3 regions of the Carboxydocella sp. JDF658 genome follow, and region 1 is predicted to be linked to each of the others. Evidence: riboswitches for the same ligand, from Rfam matches in the RefSeq annotation. Region 1 holds a riboswitch; each other region holds the start of a gene.

What was found. A riboswitch is a leader RNA that binds a small molecule or an ion and turns the genes downstream of it on or off. The one in region 1 is predicted to bind cyclic di-GMP.
Region 2: linked by a shared signal. The riboswitch ahead of JDF658_RS10865 (hypothetical protein) and the one ahead of JDF658_RS01865 (transglutaminase family protein) in region 1 are both predicted to bind cyclic di-GMP.
Region 3: linked by a shared signal. The riboswitch ahead of flgB (flagellar basal body rod protein FlgB) and the one ahead of JDF658_RS01865 (transglutaminase family protein) in region 1 are both predicted to bind cyclic di-GMP.

The regions. Positions count from the first base shown of each region.
Region 1 is NZ_BDLR01000005.1:110,649-113,919, reverse strand. It holds gene JDF658_RS01875 (hypothetical protein) at 1-363, shown strand, start outside; gene JDF658_RS01870 (S8 family peptidase) at 373-1,434, opposite strand; cyclic di-GMP riboswitch class I at 1,568-1,657, shown strand; gene JDF658_RS01865 (transglutaminase family protein) at 1,785-2,663, shown strand; gene JDF658_RS01860 (S-layer homology domain-containing protein) at 2,711-3,271, opposite strand, start outside.
Region 2 is NZ_BDLR01000082.1:4,961-8,231, reverse strand. It holds gene yqeK (bis(5'-nucleosyl)-tetraphosphatase (symmetrical) YqeK) at 1-320, opposite strand, end outside; gene JDF658_RS10870 (YbaK/EbsC family protein) at 448-930, shown strand; cyclic di-GMP riboswitch class I at 1,021-1,109, shown strand; gene JDF658_RS10865 (hypothetical protein) at 1,197-1,406, shown strand; gene JDF658_RS10860 (HD domain-containing phosphohydrolase) at 1,434-2,597, shown strand; gene JDF658_RS10855 (RNA-binding protein) at 2,638-2,892, opposite strand; gene nadD (nicotinate-nucleotide adenylyltransferase) at 2,974-3,271, opposite strand, start outside.
Region 3 is NZ_BDLR01000060.1:46,115-49,385, forward strand. It holds gene hslU (ATP-dependent protease ATPase subunit HslU) at 1-157, shown strand, start outside; gene codY (GTP-sensing pleiotropic transcriptional regulator CodY) at 194-976, shown strand; cyclic di-GMP riboswitch class I at 1,197-1,282, shown strand; gene flgB (flagellar basal body rod protein FlgB) at 1,335-1,760, shown strand; gene flgC (flagellar basal body rod protein FlgC) at 1,764-2,216, shown strand; gene fliE (flagellar hook-basal body complex protein FliE) at 2,239-2,541, shown strand; gene fliF (flagellar basal-body MS-ring/collar protein FliF) at 2,570-3,271, shown strand, end outside.

The sequences.
Region 1 (3,271 bases):
GCCCTGGCCAGCCAGGCCAAGCAGCTGAGCCGGGCCCAGCTGGATCAGATGGTGCTAGCTCAACTCAAAACCGTTCCTGATGCGCAAATACAGGCCCTTTTGCCGGACCTCACCCCTGATACCGGTCGAGAGCAACTGACTGTGATCATCGTCAACAAACTGGTGGGCTGGAATCGCAATGAGCTGGCTGCCCGCTTCCTCTACGAATTCTATCGCTTGCCAGAAGCAGAGCAAAAACTATTACTGCAAAAACCCCTGACCACTTTACCACCCCAGCAGCAAATCCAGGCCCTCAGCAAACCCCTGGCCCTGCTGGTCAGTGACACCCTGGCCGGTCTGCAAAGATTGCTGGCCGCAAACTGAAAACCCCGCTTAGCGGGGTTTTCTTTTGCCCAGAACCTGGATGCCAGTGGGCAGCCCATAGCCATACCAGCTGTCCCATCCTTTACTGCCCAGATCAATTGCACCAGCTGTCAGCCGTTGCCTGATCTCTTTCGCTTTCAGCCTGGGATAGGCGGATTTCAATAAGGCTGCCAGCCCGGTGATATGGGGACTGGCCATCGATGTTCCGCTCATCACCTTATAATCTCCCCCCGGTATAGTACTGAGAATCTCCACCCCCGGCGCTACCAGATCCAGGGCCGGGCCAGTGCTGGAAAAGGGAGCCCGTTGCCACTGACGGTCAATCGCTCCTACGGCCATCACTTCCGGATACCTGGCCGGATAGAGAACGGTATCCCCTTTTCCTTCTTCGTTCCCAGCATTGCCCGCCGCAGCCATTAGCAGGATTCCCGCTCTGGCTGCTCTTTTCACCGCATACCGCAAAAGGGGATTGTTCTGTTTTCCTCCCAGGCTCAGGTTGACTATATCCAGCCGGTTTTTGATGGCCCATTCCAGACCAGCCGCTATGTCGCTGTACCAGCCGCTCCCCGCACTGTTCAGGGCCTTGATAGCAAAGAGCTCGACCCCCGGGGCAATCCCGACTACCCCTTGGCTATTGTCCTGAGCCGCTATTATCCCGGCCACATGGGTGCCATGACCATTATCATCCTGGAAGCTGTCCCCTGTCAGCGCAATCCCTCCGGCCACCTTCAAATCAGGATGCTGTAAATCAATTCCTGTATCCAGCACCCCTACCCTTACTCCTGAACCATTGACCCCCAGCTGGCTCGCCACCTGCGGGCCTGCCAGCACCGCCACCCCCCAGGGTATTTGCTGTTCCTGGGTGGTGGCCTGTTCATCTTCAAAAACTTCCATTACCCCGCGCAGGTTCCGTATCTGCTCAACTTCAGTCTGGTTCAATTCAATTACCAGATAAGGCATAGTTTCAAAACTGCGGACTATCTTGCCGGAAAGAGAGCGCAGTAAGCCTTCACGCCGCCGTCGCCAGTAACGTTCTTCCAGTTTGAGAATATAACGCTTCTTGCCTTCCATCCGGTTTGCCTCCTCTGTCTTTTTGTTGCATTATATTCCGCTGTCGTTAAATTGGCGATTTTTCTATTAAATTAGAACTTCTTGCCAGAGGCAGGATTTTTCCATTTAACCCCGAATATATTGGGTAAGAACAGAAGACAACGGGCAAACCAGGCGAAAGCCTGGGGCGCAAAGCCATGGGTCTAAGGTTCCCGTCGGGAACTATGATTGCCAGGCTGCTCATATGGCAAAGGGTAATGGCACTATAGCCATTTTGAGCAGCCTGCTTTCCAGTGGAAAGCAGGCTGTTTCTTTCCCACCCTTTACTGTACGCGCCCCCGGCTTTCCCTTCCCGCTGGGGGCGATATTTTATGAGGAAGCGAAGCGTGAGTCTGATTCTCCTGTTTCTGCTCTGGCTAATAGCCGCAGTGCCGGCCTGGGCAGCTGCCCAGCCTGGTGTCAGGTGGCTGGAACCCTTAACTTCCGAATTGGTAAAGGTAAAAATCAATCCCGCTCAACCGGGACAATTGCTGATTCAGGGTCAGAACTTGCCTGCCGGACAGGTACTGGTGGAAATCCGTCGCGGCGATGACCGCGCCGCCTATTACTTCCCGGTCCGTAACGGTGCTATCACTGGTTCCTTCTGGTTGCGCTTTGGCAGCGGCCAGTATTACCTGACCGTTTATCTCCCGGCCGGTGCTGCTTTCCTCTACCAGGTCGAGGCTGAAGCACGTCTGGAAGCTATCGACTTGCCGGACCGACGTTATCTCCTGCCTGGCAGTGGCGTGGAAAGCGACCATCCCGTTGTGCGTAAACTGGCTCAGGATCTGGCTGGCAAAAACGCTGGCGCCAGACCAAAAGCCTATAATATTTACCGCTGGGTAACCAGCAATATAGCCTATGATGCTGTTCGCCTCAGCAGCCAGCAACTTTATGGTCCCGGTTCAGGCGCCCTGGCCACCCTGGCCAGCCGCAAGGGCCTCTGCCTGGATTATGCCAATCTGACGGTAGCTCTCCTGCGCGCCGCTAACCTGCCGGCCAGGGTAGTGGTGGGCCAGGCCTATGACCGCGTCTGGTACGAACACGCCTGGGCCGAAGTCCTGCTGGACGGCAAATGGCAACCCCTGGACCCTACCTGGGATGCCGGTTACCTGGCGGGCAACCGATTTATCCCGCGTGCCCAAACCCTCTACTTCTCCATGTCCTACAGCCAGTTCTACCGCTACCACCGGGCGGAAGAATACCGATAAACTGCAAAAGCGGTACCTCGCCTTACGGCCTGGTACCGCTTTTTCCCTTATGACATCAATCTGGCCAGCAATGCTGCCAGTTCAGCTCTTGTCGTCACTCCTGCCGGAGCCAGTTTATCTTTTTTCCGTCCTTTCAGGATGCCGGCTTCCACCAGTTTGTTCACTGCTCCCTGCGCCCAGGTGGCTACCTGCTGCCGGTCGCTGTAGCTCTCCAGCTTACCGCCATTTCCGCCCTTGATTTTGCTCCCATAAGCCCGTTCCAGGATCACTGCCAGCTCCTGCCGGGTTAACTTATCCCCTGGCCGAAACTTGCCCTGATACCCCTGCATCAGTCCGGCTTTGGCCGCTGCAGCCACATAGGGCGCATACCAGGCCGAACTCTGGACATCAGAGAAGGTCGCAGTGGCGCTATCCTCTATTTCTGCTCCTGTGGCTTCCACCAGCATTTTAGCCGCTTCTGCCCGGGCAACCGGCTGCTCTGGCCGGAAGTATCCCTGCTCATCTCCATCGATTACGGCCAACCCGGCGATTTTTTCGATCTCCCCTCTGGCCCAGTGTTTAGCAGTATCGGGGAAACTGTTCTTCACAGCTACTACCCCGTATAAACC
Region 2 (3,271 bases), on a different contig from region 1:
GTATGACGGGCAATAGCCTGCAAAACTTGCTTGTCCCTGACCCCCTGTTCAGCCGCCAGCTGCGCTCCCACCGGCCCATGTAAAAGCATGGGTACAGCCAGCCAGTCGGCATCCAGTTCCAGCCCCTGCTGCCGGGCCAGTTCCAGCAGCCGCTCCGGAGGATAATCGCGGGCGACATCATGCCAGAGGGCCGCCTGTTCCGCCTTTTCCGGCTCCAGTCCGTGGGTAAGGGCCAAACGGCGGGCCTGCCGCCGCACCCCTTCAATATGCTGCCAGCGTTCTCCTTTTACTTGTTGTTGGATAAAGATAACTGCTTCCATCCCGGTTAACCCCTGTTGACAGTTTTCTCCGCCCATTATAGCATAAACAGGCAAAATTGGCGAGTGCCTTGCATTTTCTCCCATTTTTCTTTATACTGACACTAAAAAAGGAGATGAGGGGGAGACGATGGTGGTACAAACCCTGCAAAATCCAGTTCATCAACGGATTCAGGAATTTCTGGATCAATTCCAGCTGGGAATAAAGGTAATCGAGTTTGAGGTCAGTACCGAAACCAGTGAGCTGGCTGCCAGGGCGCTAGGGGTGACACCGGCCCAAATCGCTAAAAGCCTGGTATTCCTGGCTGATGACCAACCCCTGCTGGTAGTAACCTGTGGCGACCTGAGGGTGGATACCAAAAAATTAAAGGCCCTGACCGGAGCCCGCAAAATCCGTTTTGCCAACCCCGAACAGGCCCTGCACTATACCGGCCATCCCGCTGGCGGAGTTTGTCCCTTTGCTCTCTCCCAGCCCCTGCCGGTATATCTGGATATCAGTATGCAGAGATTTCCGCTGGTCTATGCTGCTGCCGGTACTCCCAATTCAGCTGTGCCAGTAACCCTGGAGCAATTGCAGGTTATTACCGGTGGTCAAGTGGTGGATGTATGTTAAAATATTCTTTATCCAGTATTGACATTTTTAGTTTAATTGTAATAAATTATATAGTAGAATAAATTTGTGTTACACAATAAAATGCAAAACAGTCGATAAAGGCAAACCCATCGAAAGGTGGGGGCGCAAAGCCATGGGTCTAAGGCCCCTCCAGGGGCTATGATTGCCAGGTTGCCGAAGCTGGAAAGCAGCGAGCATATAGACGCTCTGCCTTTCCATGGGCTTTCCTGGAAAGGCTTTTTCTATTTTTAAGGGGGTATCTTTTCATGGAACTGGAATGCAAATGTGGTTATCTCCACGTCTCTATGCAGACACTGATCATCAAAAGAGAACCAATTACCGGCAAACGCCGCATCATTTGTTCTTATTGCGGCAAACAAATTCCTATCCGTACTGTTGAACCCAAAACGTTTAAGAATCTAGTCCGGAAAAATGGTACCGCTGGCTATAATGCTAATCTGCTATTTCATGGATAATAAAATAGGGAAGGGGATACAATTTCAATGGATATCAAGTACATCAGCCTGTTCGCTGCCAAATACTCGGAAATACCAACCAAAGAAGTCATGATTGCAGCGATCAACACAATCATCCAGGCTGTTGAAGCAAAAGACAGTTATACAAAACATCACTCCCAGAAAGTAGCAGAGTATGCCAGAATCATTGCCCTGGAAATGGATCTTCCACAAGAACAGGTGGAACAAATCTATCTGGCCGCACTATTCCATGATATCGGCAAAATCGGAGTACCCGACCAAATATTAAGAAAACCAGATAAATTAACAGAAGAAGAAATGACCCTGCTTAAACAGCATCCTTTAATAGCATGTCGTATTCTGGAAGGATTTGAAAGTTTCCGGGAACTATTGCCTGCCATTGCTCAGCACCATGAATACTGGAATGGAAGCGGTTACCCCTATGGCCTGGTTGGTGAAACCATTGATTTAGGCGCCAGGATATTAGCAGTGGCAGATGCTTTTGATGCAATGACCAGTGACAGAGTATACCGTCCAGGAATGTCCCAGGAACAGGCAATCGGGATATTAATTCAAGAAGCAGGTAAACAATGGGACCCGCAGGTAGTAAATTGCTTCGTTAATTGGTGGGAGAAAACTTTTAACCCTGAAGGACACCATGATTGGCAGTATAAACATATAGTAGCACTTTATAAAAATTTTTTGGAGGATGTCACAAACGGAAAGGTAAAGTTAATCAGCGATGAAGAAATTAAACACCACGAACTCGATTACACCTATTTCACGAAAGTTTTTATTCAAAGCGTTTTTGATATATCTCAGGCCAGACAAATGTTTAGCAACTGGCTGACAAAAATTTTAGTACCACCGCATAAGCAAAGGATCTATTCCGTGGTTTTTTCTGAGTTAATCACAAATGTTGTAAAGCATGCTGGCCGGGGCCATGTACAATGGGGGTTAGATAATAGCTATAACATCATTATTACCATTAGAGACGAGGGAAAAGGGTTTGTGCTGGAAAAATTGCCACAATCCATCCTAATTAATGGTTTTTCCACCCGGAACTCCCTGGGAAGAGGTCTGCCGCTGGTTTTTAATCAATGTGAACAATTGCTTATCTCCTATACTGGAAAGGGTACCTTTATTTCAGTAAAACTGGCCTGTGAAAAGATTGCTGAAAAAGAATTTTAAAAGAAGACTGCCGACGTAAAGGTCGACAGTCTTCTTTTACTTACTGTAATTCCCTGGGTTTGGCCTCATTTACAGTGATTGTACGTCCCTGTAGCTCGGCCCCGTTCATCGCCTGAATCATGCGATCGTCATCGGCATCGTTGACTTCCACAAAACCGAAACCGCGACTGCGCCCGGTTTCCCGGTCAGTAATAATCCTGGCCCCCAGCACTTCCCCATGCTGGGAAAAGGCCCGGATTAAGTCATCCTGTTTAATGGCCCAGGGCAAATTGCCTACATACAATGTTGTCACCATGGTAACCCACCTCTCCAAAAATAAGTCTGCCTTTCAGGCAAGTTTAGTATTTGAATGGTGGGCGCAAAGTATGTGAGCAAATTAAAACCGGTACAGGTTATTATTAACAATAAATTTTTCTACCTCGGGATGAACCAGATACTTGATGCTTTTCCCCCGGGCCACCCGGGCCCGTATGTCCGAGGAGGAAATAGCCAGAGAGGGCACTGTAAAGGGCCGGATTCGCTGTCCCAGCTGCGTTCCCAGCCGTCCCTGCACCTCCCGCAATTGCTCCAGCTCAAAACCCGGCCTTGTCACAGCAATAAAATGACATAAGGCCAGCAATTCCCGCACTCGGTGCCAGGTCAGAATCTCCAGCACCGCATCGGCCCCGGTGATG
Region 3 (3,271 bases), on a different contig from region 1:
ACGAAGATTACACACTATTTTGGAAAAAGTTCTGGAAGATATTGCCTTTGCTGCTCCGGAAACTGAGGAAAAACATATTACTATTGATGCCGAATATGTCAGAAAAAAGCTGGCTGATGTGGTGCAAAATCGGGATTTGAGCCGATATATTTTATAAACACTATTCTTTGGAGGGACAGCAGGAATGGAAGAAATGGAAATACTTTTAGAGAAGACGAGGAAGATCAACCGACTTTTACAGAAAGCAGCGGGCAACCCTGTAGATTTTGAAGAAATGGCCAAAGTTTTGTGTGATTGTGTAGATGCCAATGTTTACATTGTGGGAAGAAGAGGAAAAGTACTGGGCCATGCGTTTATGAAAAAATTCGAATGTGACACCATGGTTCAGATCGTGGAACAGGCAGAGCGGTTTCCTGAGGCATACAATGAGGCTCTGCTTAAAGTTTCTGATACTTGTACTGATTTTCACCAGCGGGCCAACACCTGTGTTTTTGAAGGCGGGCATACCTGTATATTCAGTGGGAAGCGTACAACGGTAGTTCCCATACTGGGTGGCGGTGACCGCCTGGGCACTCTGGTCCTGGCTAAATTTAATACTGAATTCAGTAATGCCGATTTAATCCTGGCCGAATATGGTGCGACTGTTATTGGAATGGAAATCCTCAGATCTAAAGCCGAGCGAGTAGAAGAAGAAGCAAGGAAAAAAGCGGCTGTTCAAATCGCTCTGGCTACCCTGTCCTTCTCGGAACTGGAGGCAGTTGAGCATATTTTTGAGGAACTGGGCGGGGAAGAAGGATTGCTGGTGGCCAGCAAAATTGCTGACCGGGTAGGTATTACGCGTTCGGTAATTGTAAACGCTCTGCGAAAATTTGAAAGCGCAGGTGTGATTGAGTCCAAATCCCTGGGAATGAAAGGCACTTATATCCGGGTATTAAATGATCGGCTGCTGGAAGAACTAAAAAAGCTAAAACACTAATTTTTAGAAAACGATGAAAAACCACCTTACTGGTGGTTTTTTTTCTTGTCTTTCCAGCAACAAATACTATATTTTTTAAGGTAAAGCTTGATATTTTATTGATAAGAGAAAGGAATTTCGCCAGCTGCGGCGAATATATAATGCGACATAAGATGACAAAAAAAGAAGAAAAACGAAAATGGTTAAACAAAAAGCAATAATATGGGACTAAAGTCCTGTCCTTTGCTCAGGGCAACTTGGTCGAAAGGCCAAGACGCAAAGCCACGGGCCTGTAGCTCAGATGAGTATGGCAGCCGGGTTACCAAAGGGTTCTCTTGCCCTGGCCTCTGCCGGGTTTATTTTTTGGAGGGATAGCGAGATGATCGAGCGCATTCTCAATCTTTCGACAATCAATTTTTTAGAACGGGGTCTGGATGCAGCCAGCCTGCGGCATCAGGTTTTAAGCAATAACATTGCTAATGTGAGCACACCTGGTTTTAAACGCAGTGATGTGGTTTTTGAAGAGGTTCTGGCTGCAGCGTTAGGACAGGGAGAAAAGACTACCCTTGCAGGTGTCAGAACGGATGCTAAACATTTGCCCATTGGTTCTGTCCCAATTGTGGCTGTTCAACCTCAGCTTGTCCGGCAGGAGGATACTTCTCTCCGAAATGATGGTAACAATGTAGATATTGATTTGGAAATGGCTGAACTGGCGAAAAACACCATTTATTATGAAGCTTTATCCAGACAAATTGGAGCGGAAATTGCCAAGCTGAAATATGTGATCTCCGAAGGGAGGCGCTAATTAATGAGCTGGTTTGACAGTCTGGAAATCAGTGCTTCAGGATTGACGGCCCAGAGGTTGCGGCTAGATGTTATTTCCAACAATCTGGCTAATGTTAATACTACCAGAACGCAGAACGGAGGCCCTTATCGGCGGCAAATGGTAGTTTTTGCAGAGCGGGCCGATGAGCTTACCTTTGCCCAGGCTTTACAGAATGCTCTGGGGCAGCAAAAACCTGTTCCTGCGGGAAAGGGAGTTAGGGTAGTTCAGGTTGCAGAAGACCAGAGTCCTTTACCCAGAGTTTACAACCCCCAGCATCCGGATGCCGATAACCAGGGGTATGTGACAATGCCGAATGTGAATGTAGTGACGGAAATGGTAGACATGATTTCAGCTACGAGAGCTTATGAAGCCAATGTTACCGCCTTGAATGCTGCTAAGTCCATGGCGGTCAAGGCTCTGGATATTGGCCGTTAATTAGCGGAAAAGGGGTGAAAGAATGAAAATCGAAGCAATCCAAAGCAGCGGATTGGCTCAACCCCTGGGGTTGGATAAAACAAAAACTGTTACTAACAGTGAGGGTCCCAGTTTTAGTGAAATACTGGCTGCCAATTTGGCCAAAGTGGATGAGTTGCAAAAACAGAGCGATGCCGCCAGGATGCAACTCTTGACCGGTCAGGCCCCTGATTTGCACACCGTAATGATTATTGGGGAAAAAGCTAATCTGGCTTTGCAATTAACGGTACAAATACGCAATAAGGTAATTGAGGCCTATCAGGAAATCATGCGCATGCAGGTATAAAAGTTAAAGGTTAGTGAGGAAGGTGGATATGAAAGAGTTATATGCCAAAGTCAGGGAAAAACTGATGCAATTCTGGCAACAGGCCAACCAAACCCAGAAAATACTGGCCCTGGCGGCGGCAGTGACTGTTGTTGTAGCCATTGGGGCGATTTTGTATTTTTACCGGCAGCCTGATTATCAGCCCCTTTTTACTAACCTGGAAGCAGCCGACGCTGGTGCCATCACAGCCAAACTGGATGAGATGAAAGTGCCATATCAGGTTTCAGCGGATGGCAAGACCATCCTGGTACCCGCTGACCAGCAAGCTTCTATTCGCTTAAAACTGGCCAGTGATGGTGTACCTACTGGTGGCGTGGTGGGTTTTGAATTATTCGACCAGCCTAAATTCGGGGAGACAGATACCGATCGTCAGGCCAAATACCAGCGGGCATTGGAAGGAGAACTGACCCGCACTATCATGCGAATGAATGAGGTTGAGCAGGCGCGGGTTCATATTGTATTGCCGCAGAACAGTTTGTTTGCCCTGGAGAACGAACAGGAAGCTAGAGCGGCAGTAATGCTGAAACTGAAACCCTACCAGAAATTAAAAGAAGAGCAGGTAGTGGGCCTGATCCGTCTGGTAGCCAATAGTGTTAAAGGTTTAAAGCCGGAAAATGTAACAATTGTTGATTCCAATATGCAGAGTTTAAGTGATGATATTAATCTGGGCAGTGAAGAGAAAAATAGTTCG